DNA from 3 places in the Thermoclostridium stercorarium subsp. stercorarium DSM 8532 genome. Region 3 is predicted to be linked to each of the others. Evidence: predicted binding sites of a transcription regulator. Region 3 holds the regulator's gene; each other region holds the start of a gene.

Region 1 (3,200 bases), 1.0 Mb from region 3:
TTGTCGGAGATTATCGGAGACAAGCAGAATGAGGAAATAACCGAAAGGATCCATGACGACGGTGAAGAAAAAAATAAGGCTCATGACCAGACACGAAAATATACCCACGAACAGGCAGAAAAACCTTAACGGAGTGTAAGTATGAGCAAACCTGTTATACTCACAATATTCGGAACAAGACCTGAGGCCATAAAGATGGCACCTCTTGTAAAGGCTATTGAGAATACGCAGGACCTCGTGTCAAAGGTGTGTGTAACCGCACAGCACAGGCAAATGCTGGATCAGGTGCTTGAAATCTTTAACATAAACCCCGATTACGATTTAAACATAATGAAAGAGGGACAGACACTGTCGGGTATTACAAACCTTGTGCTTGACGGTGTGGAAAAGGTGCTTAAGGAATTAAAGCCCGACATGGTCCTGGTTCATGGTGATACAACCACTACATTCGCTGCCGCGCTGGCATCCTTTTACTGCAAAATACCCGTCGGACACGTTGAAGCGGGGCTGAGAACCTTTGACAAATATTTTCCCTTCCCTGAAGAAATGAACAGGAAACTGACAGGATGCATTGCGGACATCCATTTTTCACCCACAAGAAATAATTTCAACAACCTGGTAAGGGAGGGAGTAAACCCTGAAAACATATACATTACCGGGAATACCGCAATAGATGCGTTAAAATCCACTGTTTCGGACAATTACGAGTTTGAAAATGAATTTTTAAGAAAAGTGGATTTCCGGAACAAAAGGGTGATAACCGTAACGGCGCACAGGAGGGAAAACCTCGGACAGCCGCTTAAAAACATATGCCATGCGTTAAAGGAAATAGTTCGGAAATACGAAGGCGATGTTGAAATAGTCTATCCCGTGCACTTGAATCCCCAGGTGCAGGGCCCTGTAAGGGAAATTCTCGGTGAAGTGCCCGGTGTTCATTTAATAGATCCAGTCCAGGTTCTTGACATGCACAACCTTTTGTCGAGGTCATATCTTGTGCTGACAGACTCCGGCGGGCTTCAGGAGGAAGCGCCGTCATTGGGTAAGCCGGTACTTGTATTGCGGAATGAAACAGAACGTCCCGAGGCGGTGGAAGCCGGGACGGTTAAAGTGGTGGGTACCGAAAAGGAAAATATAATAGAAGAAGCTTCAAGGCTGCTTGAAGACGAAAACGAATACCGCAGAATGGCCCACAGTGTTAATCCCTACGGCGACGGACATGCTTCCGAAAGGATTGTGGGTGCCGTCCGGTACTGGTTTGGGCTTACCGATAAAAAACCCGAACCGTTCATTTAATTTCAATTCTTCTTCCGTGGGAAGTTTTGCTGTCGGATTTCGGGATTATAATGGTCAGTATTCCGTCCCTGTATTCGGCAACCGCCTTGTCGGGCTGAACTTCGCACGGAAGAGGAAGGATTCTTGAAAACCTGCCGTAAAACTGTTCTGAACGGTAAATTTCTTCGTTGTTCGCAGTTTTAACCCTCCTTTTATGCCCGGAAAGCTTAACATATGTGTTTTCAACTATTATTTCCATATCGTCTTTTGAAATTCCGGGAACTTCGGATTTGATTATGATTGTTTTGTCTGTCTGATAAATGTCGGTTCTTGGGGTCACATACCGGTTCAGAATATAACCCGGGAAATTGCCGGCAAAATCATTGAATTCACATACCGGTTCATCTGTTTTGCGAAACGCCTCCAAATCCATAAAACTCATTTGAAAACCCCCAATAAATTAAATTTTGGCTGCAAATACTATCAGCTATATACAGCGTTTAAATAATAAATATGCGTTAATTTATTTTTTTAGAAACAGAATAACATTTGATTCTTATCACTAATTTTGATAAAATATAAGCAAACATATGTTCGGGTGATTCTGTTGAATTTGATGGAAAAACTTAGAATACTGGCTGATTCTGCGAAATACGACGTATCGTGTGCGTCAAGCGGAAGCGGAAGAAAGAATACGCCCGGTGGCATAGGAAATGCGTATATGGCTGGTATATGCCATTCATGGGCCGATGACGGCAGGTGCATTTCCCTTTTGAAGGTTTTGTTTTCAAATGCATGCGTTTACGACTGTGCATACTGCATTAACCGTGTTACAAACAATATTCCGCGGGCCACGTTTACCCCTGAGGAATTGGCCGAGCTGACAATACAGTTTTACCGCAGAAATTACATAGAGGGCCTGTTTTTAAGTTCTGCGGTTCTGAAATCGCCCGATTATACAATGGAATTGCTGATTAAAACCCTTAAGCTTTTAAGGGTTAATTACAGGTTTAACGGATACATACATGTAAAGGTCATTCCGGGTGCCGATCCCGTGCTCATTGACCAGGCCGGGCTGTATGCAGACCGCGTGAGCGTCAATATTGAGCTCCCTACAAGAAAAAGCCTGCAAATGCTTGCGCCCCATAAACAGCATGAACATATAATAACGCCGATGTCTTACATTCATCAGAGGATTCTTGAGTTCAATGAGGATAAAAGAAAAATCCGCCATACTCCCGTATTTGCCCCCGCAGGGCAGTCGACGCAGATGATTATAGGCGCAACGCCTGAATCCGACGCCCAGATTTTGCGCCTGGCCGAATATCTTTACCGGAATTTCGGGCTGAAACGCGTTTATTATTCGGCGTATGTGCCTGTAAACCAGCATCCCAACCTGCCGGCGATATATACCGAGCCTCCGCTGCTGCGCGAGCACAGAATTTATCAAGCCGACTGGCTTTTGAGATATTACGGTTTTCAGGCCAGTGAGCTTGTTGACGAATTTCATCAGAATCTTGATCTGGATGTGGATCCAAAGTGCGGCTGGGCACTGAGAAACCTTCACCTTTTCCCGGTGGAAATAAATAAGGCGCCATATGAAATGCTGCTGAGAGTGCCGGGGATAGGTGTGAAATCGGCGTTGAAAATCGTAAAGGCAAGGCGGCTTGGAAGTATATCCTATGACGACCTGAAAAGGTTCAGAGTGGTTTTAAAGCGTGCCAAGTATTTTATTACATGCAAGGGGAAATATTACGGCAACGTGCCGTTTAAAAGCGAAAGCATAAGAAATTCCCTTGTCGAAACCGAGGACACAGTGCTATATGAACAGTTGAGGATGTTTTGACCGGGTTTTGCAAAAAATTTCTGATATTTATTAATGGTTCGTTGTAAAATTAAATGCAACAGTAAAATGAAATAAAAAATTG
Region 2 (3,200 bases), 720 kb from region 3:
TTGGATATTATCGTATGGGCTACGGATCGGCTATGGCTTGGTTTATGCTGGTTATTATCGGTGCTTTGACGGCATTGGCTTTTAAGACGTCTTCATCATGGGTTTATTATGAGTCTAAGGAGGAATAATGTTCGTGAAAAAAAGGGCAATCGTCTTGAATGCAGTTTACCATTTTTTTGTAAGCATATTCGGCCTATTTATGCTATATCCGATAATCTGGATGTTTTTTGCATCCTTCAAGAATAATCATGAGATATTTAGTCTGACTGCTTCTTTGATTCCGAAAACTTTCAGATTTGAGAACTATGTAAATGGCTGGAATGGTTTTGGTACGTTAACTTTCGGGCATTTTATCGAAAATTCGCTTATAGTGAGTATTATTTCCACCATTGGCGCAGTAGCTTCATCGGCACTGGTTGCTTACGGACTCGCAAGGATTAAATTTAAAGGTAAAAAATTTTGGTTTGCTGTGATGCTTATTACAATGATGCTGCCTTATCAAGTCTTGATGGTTCCGCAATTTGTTTTATTCCACAGGCTGGGATGGGTTAACACTTATCTTCCTATCATTGTTCCACAGTTTCTTGGACAGCCGTTTTTTATCTTTCTGATGATACAGTTTATTCAGGGAATACCGGCGGAACTTGATCAGTCGGCAAAAATTGACGGTTGCAACCGTTTTTCCATATTTTTCAGGATTATTCTGCCTTTGATGAGACCTGCGATTATTACTTCAACGATTTTTTCATTCTGCTGGAGATGGGATGACTTCTTTGCAGCACTTTTGTATTTGAATCAACCGAGACTTTATACGGTTCCGCTGGCGCTCAGAATGTTTTCGGATCCGGCAGGTTCTTCTGATTGGGGCGCAATGATGGCAATGGGTACAATATCGCTTTTGCCGCTTATAATGGTGTTTATATTCTTCCAGAAATATCTTGTTGAAGGCATAGCAACTACCGGTTTAAAAGGATGATTTGAATTTGACTTGTTAATTTGTCCCCCGGAAAAGTGGGGGCATTTTTTATTTATATAGTGTATATATTCTGCAGTTAATCAACTTCTGAAAAATTTTACAATAACTAATGGAATCCTATTGATTTTTATATAAATATACATTATAATAAAGAACAGATGTTCGGCGAAAGGGCTGGGAGCAGTTCTTTTGCCTCCAATGGGAGGTTATATTATGGCAAGTGAGGAAAAGAAAAAGGCTCTTGAGATGGTTTTCAGCCAGATAGAGAAACAGTTTGGGAAGGGCGCCATAATGAAGCTTGGTGAAGCCGCCCATATGAATATTGATGTAATACCAACCGGCGCATTGGGGCTGGATATCGCTTTGGGGGTCGGCGGTCTGCCAAGAGGACGAATTGTTGAAATTTTCGGTCCTGAGTCATCAGGTAAAACCACCGTTGCGTTGCATGTAATAGCAGAGGCACAAAAAGCCGGCGGCGAAGCAGCTTTTATAGATGCCGAGCACGCGCTGGATCCGGTTTATGCAAAAGCGCTGGGAGTAAATATAGAAAACCTTATTGTTTCACAACCCGATACAGGTGAACAGGCGCTTGAAATCGCGGAGGCATTGGTACGCAGCGGAGCCATAGACGTTATTGTTATAGATTCGGTTGCGGCGCTTGTTCCGAAGGCCGAAATAGACGGTGAAATGGGAGAACAGTATGTGGGGTTGCAGGCAAGGCTGATGTCGCAGGCGTTGAGAAAACTATCGGGTGTCATAAGCAAGTCCAGAACAGTTGCCATTTTCATCAACCAGTTACGTGAAAAGGTAGGCGTTATGTTTGGAAATCCCGAAGTTACGCCTGGAGGACGAGCCTTGAAGTTTTATGCTTCCATACGCATGGATGTCAGAAAAGTCGAAACGTTGAAAGAAGGCGGCGAACCGGTAGGAAACAGGACGAGGGTTAAGATTGTCAAAAACAAGGTGGCTCCTCCGTTCAAAGAGGCTGAGTTTGACATAATTTACGGTGAAGGTATTTCTAAAGAAGGAAATGTTTTGGACATAGCTGTCCAACTGGATATTATCAAGAAAAGCGGTGCCTGGTTTTCCTATAATGACCAGCGGCTTGGTCAGGGACGTGAAAACGTTAAAAAGTTCCTGAAGGAGAATCCTGAAATTTGCAGGGAAATAGAAGCCAAAATCCGCGCTCAGTATGACAAAGCTTTTATACAGAGCATAGGATCCCACGCGGCGGATGATGATGAGGTGTAAAATAAACGATATTACCTGAGCTTTTATTGACCGCAGGCAAAAAAGTTTGTCTTTAAGACAAGCTTTTTTTATTGGAGTTTTGTAAGTTTGCGGGGGTTTGTTTACATATGGTATAATTTCTACAAAAAACAGGGTGAGGTTGAGATGACAATTACCGCTGCGATAAAACATAAAAACAATCCTGGAATGATACAGATTTACATAGATAATTCCTATGCCTTTTCCATTCCGGAAGAAGAATATTTCAGGCTGAATCTGTATGAAAAACAGGAAATAACTCCTGAAGAAGTAAAAAAGATCCGGGAAGAGATTAATGTCAGGCTTGCAAAGCAGCGCGCACTGAGAATGCTTGCAGTAAGGGAAAAAACAGAATATGAAATCAGGACGAAACTTATACGGCTTGGTTTTGATGAAACTGTGGTGGAAAATGCGGTACTGGAGCTAAAATCAATGGGATACATAAACGACAGAATTTTCGCCAGCAAGTATATTTCCGACCGCCTAAAACTGAAACCGAAGTCTAAAAAGGCATTGGCTTATGAACTTGAAAGAAAGGGAGTTGAGCCCGGTATTATAGAGGAAGTACTGTCCGAATTCGAAGTTGACGAATCCCTTATTGCCTATCGCCTTGCAAAAAGGAAATTTGGAAAATATGATATCACCGATCCCGAGATACAGATGAAAATAAAATTCTTTCTGGCTCATAAAGGATTTTCAAATGACATTATTAAGAACACACTGAGAGAAATGCTTGAAACAATGGAAGAATAAAACCATTCTGGTTTTAAAAGTGATTTCCGTTTTTTTGCGGAAATCACTTTTTGCTTTTAGGCGACAATTTATACATTTTGTGTATTGAAAAGTGAAAATAAAAGTTTTATAATTGACGCAAATAATGAGGTAATAAATTTAATAACGGGTCTCTCGTTAGCAGAGTAGGCGTTTGTGCGTTAAGTGCCGGGTGAACGGGGAG
Region 3 (3,200 bases):
TTTTGGCCGGAGGTATTGCATTATGAACTTTACTCCCAATGATTTATCGAATATAGTGTTCCGCAGATCGGTAGTCAGAGGTGTGGATGAGAATCAGGTATATGAAGTAATCCAGAAAATCATTGAGGATTATTCGGATTACATACGTGAACTGATGAAAGCAAAGGAACAGGTTATGGAGCTGAAGGACAGGCTTGCTCATTATGAAAAAATGGAGGATACCCTTAAGAAAAGTCTGATACTTGCTCAGCAGTCCAGCAGCGAGATTATCAGCAATGCGGAGAAGAAAGCCGAGAATATAATAGCCGAAGCTCAGAATAAAGCGAAAGAGATTATTGATGAGGCGAACCGCGAAGTGGTTAAAATTCAGTTTGAAGCCGAGAGGCTCAAAAAGGACATGGCGGTATATAAAAGCAAAGCTTTAAGCCTTTTACAATCCCAGATGAAATTACTGAATGAAATGGAATAATTTTTAACTTGAATATAACGATGCATAGGTCCGGCTTATGCATCTAAATTTATGCCTGAAAAATCCGGCTGAAGTCGTTGTTTTGCGGGACGGAGGAAGGAAGAATGGTTGTCGGCGCGCTGAATTTGACATTATATATAGGCGGAATGAAAAGTTTAAAGGATAAGCGGAGTGTGGTGAAAAGCCTGCTTACAAAAGTGCGATCAAAACTTAACGTATCAGCAGCCGAGACAGGAAGGCAGGATGAATGGAACAGATGTGAACTGGGGTTTTGCTGTGTTACCAATGAAGCGTCTCATGCTGAAAGCATTTTGCAGTCGGTAATCAATTTTATTGACAGTGACGGAAGAGTTGAAATAATTGATTCATATTCAGAAACAATTCATATATGACAGTCTTTTGACAATAATCTTTATAGATTAAGCCGTACCACTTCTTCAGAAGTTTTTCCCTAAAAAGATTATAGTTAACGGACAAAAAAATAAGAGCCAAGGAGGCTCTAAAATTTTCGGAAAAGTGCTATGACTTTACCCAAAATGGTAACGTTATCTTTAACAATTATAGGTTCGTAATTTTCATTTTCAGGTTGCAGACGGATATAATCCTTCTCCCTGTAAAAAGTTTTTACCGTTGTTTCGTCTTCTATTAACGCTACCACTATATCCCCGTTTTCTGCCGTATTTTGCTGTTTTACAATAACCAAATCCCCGTCCAGAATGCCTTTGTTAACCATACTGTCGCCTTTTACCCTGAGAATGAATGTAGGACCGTTTTCCAGGTATTCAACGGGCACAGGGAAGGTATCTTCTATGTTTTCAACCGCGAGTATCGGCTGGCCGGCTGCAACCCTGCCTATGATCGGAACATTTTCAATTTCATGATCTGAAATATACCCTTCCAGTTCCTGCTTTTTACTGTCTATTACTTTCAAAGCCCTTGTTTTGGAAGGATCTTTCACAATCAATCCCTGTTCTTCAAGAGCCTGCAGGTATGAATGCACGGTTGAGGTGGATTTGAACCCTACGGCCTTGCAAATTTCGCGAACCGAAGGAGGATATCCTTTTTCCTTAACCTGCTTGTTGACAAATTCCAAAATTTGTTGCTGCTTGTCCAGACTTTTCTGCTTCATCTCCATACCCCGTCTTGTTTTGTTATCCTAATTATACCATACTTTTAAAAATTGTCAAACAAATGTTCGAAAATTATTGACAAATGAACAAATGTTCGATAAAATGCTTGTGTAGAACAAACGTTCTCTTATAATAATACAGAATCCGCCGCGGTTTTTGGTTATTTGTTTCAGAGGAGGTTGTATTCATGAGAATATATGGCCTCAGAAATGAAAAAGGATTTTTTATTATTATGTTTTTAATATTCATAATTGCGGTGTTTATTATTGATTCGGTCAAATCGTCCGGTGAGAACGTAAACAGGGAATATAAAGTTATTACCGTCAGACAGGGTGATACCCTTTGGGACATTGCGGACAAATATAGGGGTAAAACAGAAATCCGGAAATACATATACCGGATAAAAAAACTGAATGGGCTTGATGATTCAACGATCTATGCGGGCCAGAAACTGTACCTTCCCTGAAAAAATGTCCTAAATATTCTTCATGACTTTATTTCGCAAAATTTTTTTGCCTTTTCGGTGAAATGCCTAAACTATTCTTAAAAGTTCCGGAGAAATTATCAGCTTTTTCATATCATGACACTGATGTTTCGTGCGCTTTATCAGACAGTTTTTAATAGCCTTTTGTTTTTCACGTCTTGGCGATAACGCCGGTACCCTGCTTTGTTTTTACATTTCCTGAGTAAAAACTGAAACAGGATGATAGTGGTCTTTAAACTGGTCGAATAATGTAATTTTTTTATGTTTTTGCTTTTTTTCGTGCACCTTATCCATTAAATTTACATAATATATAACAACAAAGGAATCATTGCCTTAGGGTGGTTGATGAAGCCACTTTTCAGGCTTTGGTAACATGTAAAGGGGTGCGGATAAATGGAGAAATTTGCCATACTTATGGCCGGTGGATCGGGCACAAGGCTGTGGCCCCTTTCAAAGGAAGCAAGCCCAAAACAGTTCATACCCGTTGAAGGCGAAAACCCTATGCTGGTACAGACCGTCATAAGGCTTAGCGGGGTTGTAGAACCCGAACGGTGCTTTATCATAACTAACCTTCGCTTGACTGATATTACCAAAAACACAGTCAGGAAATATATTCCTGAAGAAAATATACTGACCGAACCCGAAAGAAAAAATACTGCCGCATGCATTGCGTATGCAACACTGGTGCTTAAGAAAAGATACGGAGAAGGAGTACTGTGCTTTGTACCCGCCGACGGATACGTAAGGGACAAGGACAGTTACGCGGAGGCGGTGAAACAGGCTTTTAATACCGCTGAAAAAAACGATGCGATTGTCATTATCGGTGTTAAGCCTTCCTATCCTGCGGACGGATATGGCTATATCCATGCCGGACCTGAAACTGATACAGGTTCGGGAATATCGAAAGTACTTGATTTTATTGAAAAGCCTTCTTTGGAACGGGCAAAGCAACTTATTCTTTCGGACGATTATCTTTGGAACTGCGGGATAGTGGTGGGTACAACAGGGGCAATTTTACGCAACATACAGAAATACTTGCCTGAGCATTACAACAAACTTTCGGAGGCTTTGGAAGAGGAAGAAAAAGGAGTTTCCGAAGCTGTTGAAAAGGCTTATG

Evidence for each region. Region 3 encodes LexA, which represses DNA repair genes until DNA is damaged. Its sites were predicted from a motif close to CNAACANNTGTTNG; they were not measured.
Region 1: the regulator LexA is predicted to act here: its motif matches at 1,856-1,869, upstream of CST_RS11955 (putative DNA modification/repair radical SAM protein).
Region 2: the regulator LexA is predicted to act here: its motif matches at 1,128-1,141, upstream of recA (recombinase RecA).

Annotation. Positions count from the first base shown of each region.
Region 1 is NC_020134.1:2,755,058-2,758,257, reverse strand. It holds gene CST_RS13770 (MraY family glycosyltransferase) at 1-129, shown strand, start outside; gene wecB (non-hydrolyzing UDP-N-acetylglucosamine 2-epimerase) at 142-1,293, shown strand; gene CST_RS11960 (Hsp20/alpha crystallin family protein) at 1,286-1,714, opposite strand; gene CST_RS11955 (putative DNA modification/repair radical SAM protein) at 1,880-3,118, shown strand.
Region 2 is NC_020134.1:2,422,455-2,425,654, reverse strand. It holds gene CST_RS10460 (carbohydrate ABC transporter permease) at 1-128, shown strand, start outside; gene CST_RS10455 (carbohydrate ABC transporter permease) at 128-976, shown strand; gene recA (recombinase RecA) at 1,190-2,227, shown strand; gene CST_RS10445 (regulatory protein RecX) at 2,315-2,998, shown strand; THF riboswitch at 3,157-3,200, shown strand, end outside.
Region 3 is NC_020134.1:1,706,410-1,709,609, reverse strand. It holds gene CST_RS07465 (DivIVA domain-containing protein) at 23-469, shown strand; gene CST_RS07460 (DUF503 domain-containing protein) at 547-861, shown strand; gene lexA (transcriptional repressor LexA) at 969-1,604, opposite strand; gene yneA (cell division suppressor protein YneA) at 1,787-2,065, shown strand; gene CST_RS07445 (mannose-1-phosphate guanylyltransferase) at 2,477-3,200, shown strand, end outside.